DNA from 3 places in the Butyrivibrio sp. AE2032 genome. Region 1 is predicted to be linked to each of the others. Evidence: predicted binding sites of a transcription regulator. Region 1 holds the regulator's gene; each other region holds the start of a gene.
The links. Region 1 encodes Rex, which represses fermentation and respiration genes when NADH is low (regulators of the CRP and FNR family bind a similar motif). Its sites were predicted from a motif close to ATTGTTAANTANTTAACAAT; they were not measured.
Positions count from the first base shown of each region.

Region 2: a site for Rex is predicted at 1,572-1,591, ahead of fucO (lactaldehyde reductase). Genes of this name have one in related genera too.
Region 3: a site for Rex is predicted at 1,662-1,681, ahead of gap (type I glyceraldehyde-3-phosphate dehydrogenase). Genes of this name have one in related genera too.

Region 1 covers NZ_JNLF01000003.1:2,689,761-2,693,040, reverse strand. The annotation lists gene BO18_RS13600 (bifunctional ADP-dependent NAD(P)H-hydrate dehydratase/NAD(P)H-hydrate epimerase) at 1-897, opposite strand, end outside; gene BO18_RS13595 (hypothetical protein) at 947-1,609, opposite strand; gene BO18_RS13590 (redox-sensing transcriptional repressor Rex) at 1,622-2,266, opposite strand; gene BO18_RS13585 (methyl-accepting chemotaxis protein) at 2,414-3,280, opposite strand, start outside.
Region 2 covers NZ_JNLF01000003.1:2,177,475-2,180,754, reverse strand. The annotation lists gene BO18_RS11590 (LacI family DNA-binding transcriptional regulator) at 1-215, opposite strand, end outside; gene fucO (lactaldehyde reductase) at 390-1,538, opposite strand; gene BO18_RS11580 (TetR/AcrR family transcriptional regulator) at 1,655-2,221, opposite strand; gene BO18_RS11575 (NAD(P)-dependent oxidoreductase) at 2,397-3,280, opposite strand, start outside.
Region 3 covers NZ_JNLF01000003.1:2,312,583-2,315,862, forward strand. The annotation lists gene BO18_RS12110 (GGDEF domain-containing protein) at 1-583, opposite strand, end outside; gene BO18_RS12115 (histidinol-phosphatase HisJ family protein) at 706-1,527, opposite strand; gene gap (type I glyceraldehyde-3-phosphate dehydrogenase) at 1,738-2,769, shown strand; gene BO18_RS12125 (phosphoglycerate kinase) at 2,875-3,280, shown strand, end outside.

The sequences.
Region 1 (3,280 bases):
CACCGCCTCGGCATTTTCCGCCGCAGTAAAGATCCTGACCATTCCTGCTCCTGCCTTAAGTGCTGCAGATGCAGCAAGGAGGCAGGCTCCGCTTATGTCCTTGGAACCAGCTACAATAAGGACCTTCCCATTAGTTCCCTTGTTGGAATCCTTCCTTCTTTCAGGCAAAAGAGCTAAGGGCTCTCCATCATGAAATACCGCCAAAGGCTCTTTTCCAAGAAAACTCTCCTTAGTGATGCCGGCATCAGCTACCACCAGCTCTCCGCAGTACTCACAGCCCGGATAAAGGATCTGGCCAAGCTTCACCTGATTAAAGGTTACGGTCATATCTGCCTTGACAGCAGCTTCAAAAACCTGGCCGGTATCAGCGCTTACGCCTGAGGGCATATCCACCGAGATCAGAAAAATATCTTTTCCCATTTCCTCTTTGCATTTCTCGGTATATTTAACTGCCTCCAGAGCATCTCCCACAAGAGGCCTGGAAAGCCCGATGCCAAATAGCGCATCAACTATGATATCAAAATCAAATCCGTTTTTTCGCTCCTGAAGCCCCAAAAAGGTCTCAGTTACAATACCGTACTTCTCAGCTATCCTCAGCTGTTTAAGAAGAAGGTCCGTGGTCTTGGTCATATCCCCAATAATGCACTGGGTAACAAGATATCCCCTGGTCTTTAGTATTCTGCCGATGCAGACTCCATCTCCGCCGTTATTGCCAACCCCGGCAAGGATCAGAACCCTGTAGGGTCTTACGGCGTTTCGCGCTTTTTTCCAATCCTCAATCCGGCTTACAACCTCAAGGGAAGCCCTCTCCATGAGAATAGCCGTATCAACGCCAAAAACCTCCGAGGTATTTCGGTCCATTATCTTCATTTCCTGGCTTGAAAGGGCGTATTTCAATTATTTATCCTCCCCAACTAAGTAAGGCTGCCACCGGGCAGCCTTTAATTCAATCCGTATACTCGCTCTCGTCCCCGGAAAGCGGCCTTCTGACTGGATGTCTTCTGTTCGGATCATATTTGATATCAAAGATATCGATGACCTCGGGACCAAATATCTGATGCATGTAGGAATAGAGATTATAGTTCTCCATTTCAGCTTCCTGGAGCCTTATGACGTTCTTCTTAAGCTCCACTCTCACTTTGGAGATCCACTCATCCAGGCCCTTGATGTATTCAGTATTTTCATGAAGGGTCTCGTAGCAGGCCTTCATGGTCTCAATCATAAGATTGTAGTCCACCTCATATATTTCCCTGGAGAGATCCAAAAGCTCGTCATCATATCCTTTGAGCTTATCGTTACACTCATTGATGAGCCTGGTTCTTTCAGATATTTCTTTTTCTATTGCAGGTGAATTGCCTGCCTTGTTGGCCTGATCCCTAAGGGGCACGATCTCGGAAAGAAGCGTCTTTTTAAGCTTCTTGATCCTCTTGGTCTCCATGCGGATCTTGCCGTCACGCTCAACTAAAGCATTCAGTTCATCCGCCAGCTTTTCAATCTCAGGGGTCATCTCTGTCTGGGTAAACAGCTGATGCCACTTATTGTCCAGCGTCAGGATAGGGATACTCTTCCCCTCCAGTGCGGAGCTGTACACTCTATCATCTCTAGCCATCAGTTTCTCTCACTACGGTCTAATAGTTTTTTCGTACCTGCTTATATTATACGATAATTTCATCAAACTGTCAGATAAATGTACATTTTCTACCTGAATATTGTTAGGAACATCCAGATCAACGTGGGCAAAGTTCCATATAGCCTTGATTCCACACTGTGCAAGCTTATGTGCCATAGGCACAGCCTGATCCTTAGGAATGGTAAGAACAGCGATTTCAATATCATTAGCCCTTACAAACTCCTCCACCTCATCGATGGGTCTTACCTCCACGTCCCTTATCATGGTTCCGTAAAGGTCAGGATTGCAATCGAAAGCTCCCTTGAACACAAAACCTCTTCTGGTGAAGTTGGTATAACCGGCAATGGCCTTTCCAAGGTGGCCTGCGCCGATGATGACCAGAGAGTGCTGTCTGTCGATTCCAAGGATCTTACTGATCTCGTCATAGAGATAGTTTACATTGTAGCCGTAACCCTGCTGTCCAAAGCCACCGAAATTATTGAAGTCCTGTCTTATCTGGGAAGCTGTGACCTTCATGATGTCTGATAGTTCCTGGGATGAGATCCTCTCAACACCCTTTTCCTTAAGGTCCCCCAGGTATCTAAAGTAACGAGGCAATCTTGAAATGACCGCCTGAGATATTTCTTTATCCGCCATAACAATCTCCAAAAAGTTATAAGTTTGTTAAGTAAAACACAATTACATTATACGGGTGCGTTAAATAAATGTCAATTCTGGAAAAGCACAAAAAATCCCCCAACCATGGGATTTTCAGGGCCGGGGGAAAAGAAATTTTTATGGTACTTATGGCTTGAAATAGCTGATAGTTTCCTGCATGTCTCCAGCCAGTTCCTGAAGCTTTCCAGCAGACTCTGTAATAATTGCAAAGGTTGCGTTAAGTTCCTGCATGGAGGCGTTTGTTTCCTCGGAAGATGCTGCATTTTCTTCGGAAATAGCTGACAGATCGGAAATGATCTCAACCAGCTTATCCTTTGCATTTGTCAGCTGTTCAATATGACCTGCAATAGAGTCAGTTGAATTGGATACGTTGACAACGTTATCTGCCATGCTCTGCATGTTGGACTTGGTGTCATCCAACTGCTCTGACTGCTGAGCAAAATTGGCATTGAGCTTCTGCATTACTTCTACTGAAGCCTCGGAATCAGCCACAAGCTTTTCAACGATCTTCTTGATCTCCTCAGCGGAATTACTACTCTGTACAGCCAACTGTCCGATCTCAGTAGCAACAACTGCAAATCCCTTTCCTGCATCTCCTGCTCTTGCAGCCTCGATGGAAGCATTGAGAGAAAGGAGGTTGGTCTGGGATGCGATCTCTGTGATAGCCTGTGAGAACTTGGAGATCTCTTTTGCTGATTCGTTTGTAGAATCTATGGTCTGACCGATTTCCTGAACGGAAGCCTGTACCTCTGTACTCTGGGAAATAAGCTTTTCAAGAGCTTCCATAGCAGCCTCACAGGAGGTCTTCATCTCACTTGCGTAAGCATTGAGTTCCTCAACGTTGTCAGATACTTCATCAATATCTTTTCCGATAGCCTGTGTATTTCCTGCTGCAGTCTCAACGCTCTCAGCCTGGCTTACAGCACCCTTTGAAATCTCATCTACTGCCTCGCTTACCTGGCTTGATGCGTTGGATGCCTGGGAAGCTGAGTC
Region 2 (3,280 bases), 510 kb from region 1:
GTGTTGAGATTCAGTTTGATAAGAAGTGCAACTCTTCCGGTCCTCTTGGAGGAAAGGCTCGCAGCTACTGCATTGGGCACAAAGCCAAGCCTGTCAACCACGTCATTGACCTTCTTTTTGGTTGCTTCGCTTACATTTGGATAATTGTTAAGGACCTTGGAAACCGTGGAGATTGCGACCCCCGCTTCCTTAGCCACATCCTTAATTGAAACCATATGTTACTCCGTTCGTGAGTTATGATTGGTAATAATGGTAATTTCGGAAATCGTTTTCCGCACACAATCTATCTTAATCATTCCTGACATTTTTGTCCAATTAAAATAAAATGAAATCAGGGAAAAAAGGCCCCGGCATTTTCTGCCGGAGCCCGTAATTTGTGTGATTTTCTATTATGCCATAAGCATTCTGAACATCTCGATAACCTGTTCCTTTGTTGCCTCTCTTGGGTTTCCTGGATAGCAAGCATCGTTGAGAGCATCAGTAGCAAGAGTATCAAGATCCTCTTCCTTGATCTTATCGAGAGTTGTAGGAATTCCAACATCTGCTGAAAGCTTCTTAACAGCTTCGATAGCAGCATCTCTGTACTCTTCCTGGGACATATCGTCAACGCCCTTTACGCCCATTGCTCTTGCAACTTCACGAAGTCTCTCGCCTGTGTACTCACGGTTGAACTCCATTGAGATTGGAAGGAACATTGCACATGCAACACCGTGTGGTGTGTCATAGTGAGCAGAAAGTGTGTGAGCCATAGCATGGTCAATACCAAGACCAACGTTTGAGAATCCCATTCCTGCAATGTACTGTCCAAGAGCCATTCCTTCACGTCCTGACTGCTTGTTCTCTACTGCATCGCGAAGGTTCTGAGAGATAAGTCTGATAGCCTCTAAGTGGAACATATCTGTCATCTCCCAAGCTGCTCTTGTTGTATAACCTTCGATAGCATGTGTAAGAGCGTCCATACCAGTTGCAGCAGTAAGACCCTTAGGCATTGAAGCCATCATCTCAGGATCAACTACAGCTACGATAGGCATGTCATGTGTATCTACACATACAAACTTTCTTTCCTTCTCAACGTCAGTGATAACGTAGTTGATAGTAACCTCTGCAGCTGTTCCTGCTGTTGTAGGTACTGCGATGATTGGAACGCAAGGGTTCTTTGTAGGAGCAACACCCTCAAGTGAACGAACATCAGCAAACTCAGGGTTTGTGATGATGATACCGATAGCCTTTGATGTGTCCATTGAAGAACCGCCACCAATAGCAACGATGCAGTCAGCACCTGACTTCTTGAATGCTTCTACACCATTCTTAACGTTTTCGATTGTTGGATTGGGTTTGATATCTGAATAGATCTCGTAAGGGATTGAAGCCTTATCCAAAAGATCAGTAACCTTGCCGGTTACACCAAACTTTATAAGGTCAGGATCAGAAGCAACAAATGCCTTCTTGAATCCTCTTGAATTGATCTCGGTAACTACCTCACTGATAGCACCTGCACCATGATAAGATGTCTGATTAAGTGAAATTCTGTTTGCCATATTTCCTCCTTCTTTCTTTTCCCAACTGTATTGTGTGTTAAATAATTAACAGCACTGGAATAATTATAGCATCCGGAAATTGAGGAAATAAGTTACAGTTATGTCAATTTGTAACTCTACAAGAGTCCAATCTCTTTATAGAGTTCCATTATTGGCTGGGGCATTGCATCAATCATAAGGTCCGCCAGTTCCGCCTCTGACTCCTTCATGCCCTTCATCAGCCACTGAACAGTCATATAAACCGAGGACTGACAATACATCTCCAAAAGTTTTCTGATCTTGTATTCCGGAAGCTGACCTGTCTTTTCCCTGATAAGAGCACAGTAAAACTCAAAGATCATGAAGAAATCATGCTCTTTTAAGTTGTTCTGCTCATCCCCTTTAAATCCGGCAGTAAAAAAGAGTCTCTCCTGCCTGATGTAAGTAAACTTCTTGATCAGGCCTTCCCTAATGGTCTCACCCTTGCCCATCTCCTTAAAAGACTGCTCCAAAAGACGGTCGAAGTACCAGTTGATAAGGTCGTATTTATCTATAAAGTTCCGATAAAAGCTCTGCCTGGAAACTCCGCATTCAGCAACTATCTGCTTTACTGTGATATTCTCCACAGAAGTGGTCTTCATGCAGGTTTTCATTGCCTCAGCCAGCTTATATTTGATCTCTGAACCTTTGATTTCTGTATTCATAGTAATTAAGCCTCGGTAGAATTTGTCGTCCTTTCTAAGTTTATCATCCAGATTTATGGGTATCAAGGACGGCTTGGCGGCCACAGACTGATTTGAATCTGCGCAAATCAAAGGGGACGGTTCTTTCGTTCCAATACTGGAACGAGAGAACCGTCCCCTTGTTCCTAACCACACTTTATCTGCCGGATGGGACAAAAGAACCGCCCCTCTGTCCCATCATGTATCGGTCCATGTCCTCGGCGATCTGCTTGGATACAGCGACAGCTGCCACAACGGTTTTAGCACCGGTAACGACGTCACCTGATGCAAATACTCCGGGAAGGGATGTCTCACCCTTGGAATCTGTGGCAAGATTTCCTTTTTCGTTGAGCTTCAGTTCTTTTTCATGAGTAACAATCCTGTCCTGCGGGACCTGTGAAATAGCAATCATGATGCTGTCTGCAGGAATCAGATGCTCAGTATCTGCAAGGACCTTTAGCGGAGTCTTTTGAGTATCTGCTCCTTCTGCCTCAAGCTGTGCAAGCTTTTCCTCATCAGGTACCATATCGCAGAACACCGGACCCTCGTCCTCAATCCTGACAATGGCCTTTCTGTATTCAAACTTAACGCCGTCTACCTTGGCATATTCGAACTCTGCTTTGGATGCGCTGACCTCATCACCTCTTACATATACCACAACCTCTTTTGTTCCATGCCTAATGGCAGTTCTGGCTACGTCCATAGCTGCGTTGCCTGCACCGATTATAGCAACCTTGTCGCCAAGCTCGTAGACATCAGGATTGTTGAGATAGTTGATAGCATAGAAAACATTTCCAAAAGTCTCTCCCGGAACGCCCAGCTTTCTCGGCTTCCAGGCACCGGTTCCGATAAACACACTCTTGTAGCCATCATTCAGAAGATCCTGTATTCCCGTAGAACCGCCAATCGCAAAGTTAGGTCTGAACTTGATGCCAAGCTCACGCATCTTTTTGTAATATCTATCCAGGATAGACTTGGGAAGCCTGAACTCAGGAATGCCATAGCGAAGTATTCCGCCAATCTTGTCATGAGTCTCAAATA
Region 3 (3,280 bases), 380 kb from region 1:
TGAGGTCCAAAAGGAACATATCAGACATGGTAGGGTCGCAGTTCTCCATAAGAAGAATGAACTCATTTCCGCTGTTACGGCCAACATAGCCATATTTTTCACTGACATCCTCAAGCATTGTGCTGAACTCGGAGATCAGCCAGTTGCCGTTGGTGTGACCATCACTGGTGTTTATGGAGTGCAGGTTATGAATCTGCAGAAGCACGAAGCCTGCATTTTGAAGCCGCTCCGGGGTGTTGAAGCTGTCAATAAGAAGATCACAGCTGTATCTGTTGGGGAGCCCCGTGAGATGATCGATGAAGGCCAGTTTATTGAGTCTTTTGCCGATGGAAGCAGTTCTTCCCAATATGTAGAAATCTAAAATAATGGAAATCGTGAAAATGATCAGGCTCAGACCAACCACCACAAAGAATGCAGGGGTTGATGCATCTGAGATCTGATGGAACAGTTCTTTATCTTTATGGAAAAGAACTGCAAGTGTGATTGTAAGGATCACCAACACCACAAGAGATATTATCTTGTAAATATAGATGGTGTTATAGATGTTAGCTCTTTTGCTTTTGTCGTAGAACTCGGGTTTCATCCAGTCCCTCCAAATAACAAACGCGTGACAGAAATAATCGAAATATATGTAATTATTTTACTATATTTAATTAATCTATTAAAGAGATGATTTTAATAATTTAATTAAGAATCCGTTAAGAATCATAGTTTGTGGGCTACAGGCTTCCTGTTTTCGAAGGTGTAGTACTCAGTAAAACCGGAATCAAGGGCAATCTGCCTGATAGTATCAAAACAGCAGCCTATCTTATCGGGAGTGTGGGCGTCTGAACCAAAGGTTATCAGCGCTCCGCCAAGCTCTTTATAGCGCTTTAGTGCCTCCGGGCAGGGATTTGGAGGCAGGATATCACTGTAGGCAAGAACCTTGGAGTTGACGTCAAGGCCCTTATCATTAGCAATAAGATATTCAAGTATCGGGTCGATCTTGTCCGCGAAGCGCTCATAGGAATAGGTTGTATCACCTTCCGGAACGTAGCGGGAGATGTAATCCAGGTGGCCAAGGACATCAAATTCTGAAAAGAGCTTTATGTTCTCCAAAGTCTGATCAAAAAATCTGTTAAAGATGTTTTCAACTGTGTCCGGTGCCCAAAAATCAGGGTAGAAGGGGTCGCGCCTATCCACAAGGTGCTGTGAGGCGATGATGAAATCAAAAGAATCAGACTTTGCAATGGCCAGGTTTTCTTTTGTTACCTGGGCCTGCATTCCAATCTCTATCCCGAACCTGAGGGTGATCTTATCCTTGTATTTATCCTTAAGGGAAAAGAGCTCCTTCTTATAAGAAGGTACATCTAAAGTGAAGGGCTCGGGAGGCAGATCAGGGGTGTCAGGATAGTCAAGATCCAGGTGCTCTGTAAAACATATCTCAGAAAGCCCTTTATCTATAGCGCTCTTTATCATATCCTCCATGGGGGTGGAGCTGTCCCCGGAGTGGTTGGAATGCATGTGAAAATCTGATGTAATCGGCATTTTATCTCCTTAATGTTGGAATATTGAAACCACAATATACTATGTCGTCATTTTACTGAAAATTTATAAGTTAATCTACCAGATTTTTAATATTTTTCTTGATTTATGGGCAAAAGTCAGCTAGAATTTAAAGTGCTGATAAAAATTTGTCAAAAGAGATAATTTTAGAAACAGCAACTCATATAAAATTCATTTTAGGAGGAACTTAAAATGGCAGTAAAAGTAGCAATCAATGGTTTTGGCCGTATTGGTCGTCTTGCATTCAGACAGATGTTTGGTGCAGAAGGTTACGAAGTAGTAGCTATCAACGATTTGACAAGCCCTAAGATGCTTGCACATCTGTTGAAGTACGATTCATCACAGGGACGTTACGTAGAAGTTGGTCACGAGGATGACGTAACAGCTGATGACGAGGCTGGAACAATCACAGTAAAGGGAAAGACAATCAAGATCTACAAAGAGCCTGATGCAAACAATTGCCCATGGGGTGAGCTCGGTGTAGACGTAGTTCTTGAGTGCTCTGGATTCTATACATCAAAGGATAAGGCACAGGCACACATCAATGCTGGTGCTAAGAAGGTTGTTATTTCTGCTCCTGCAGGAAATGATCTTCCTACAATCGTATACAACGTTAACCACACAACACTTACAAAGGATGACAAGATCATCTCAGCTGCATCTTGCACAACAAACTGCCTTGCACCTATGGCTAAGGCTCTTAACGACTACGCTCCAATCCAGTCAGGTATCATGTGCACAATCCACGCTTACACAGGTGACCAGATGATCCTTGATGGACCTCAGAGAAAGGGCGACCTCAGAAGATCACGTGCAGGTGCTGTTAACATCGTTCCTAACTCAACAGGTGCTGCAAAGGCTATCGGCCTTGTTATCCCTGAGCTTAACGGAAAGCTTATCGGAGCTGCTCAGCGTGTTCCTACACCTACAGGCTCAACAACACTTCTTTTCGCAGTTGTTAAGAAGGCTGACGTTACAAAGGATGCTGTAAATGCAGCTATGAAGGCAGCAGCTACAGAGTCATTCGGATACAACACAGACGAGATCGTTTCATCTGATATCGTTGGTATGAGATTCGGTTCACTCTTCGATGCTACTCAGACTCTTGTAAACAAGGTTGATGATGATACATACGAAGTACAGGTTGTTTCATGGTATGACAACGAGAACTCATACACATCACAGATGGTTAGAACAATCAAGTACTTTGCAGAGCTTGGCTGATTAACCTCAAATATCGAATAGACTTTAGATGAGGTCCGGTCCATATGGACCGGACCTCATTTTTATTTATCAAAAATTCTAAAAACAATCCCAGGAGGAAAAACAATGGCACTCAACAAAAAGTCAGTAGATGACATCAATGTTAAGGGCAGACGCGTACTTGTACGTTGTGACTTCAATGTTCCTTTAAAGAACGGTGAGATCACTGACGAGACAAGAATCGTAGCAGCTCTTCCTACAATCAAGAAGCTGGTTAAGGATGGCGGTAAGGTAATCCTTTGCTCACATCTTGGAAAGGTTAAGAACGGCCCTAACGAGGGAGAATCTCTCGGACCTGTTGCTAAGAGACTTTCTGAGAAGCTTGGCAAGGACGTTAAGTTCATCGATGATTACAGCGTAACAGGCGCAGCAGCAACTGGTGCTGTTGAGGCTATGAAGGAAGGAGATGTTATCCTTCTTCAGAATACACGTTTCAGAGGCAAGGAAGAGACAAAGCCTGAAGAGGCTGGCG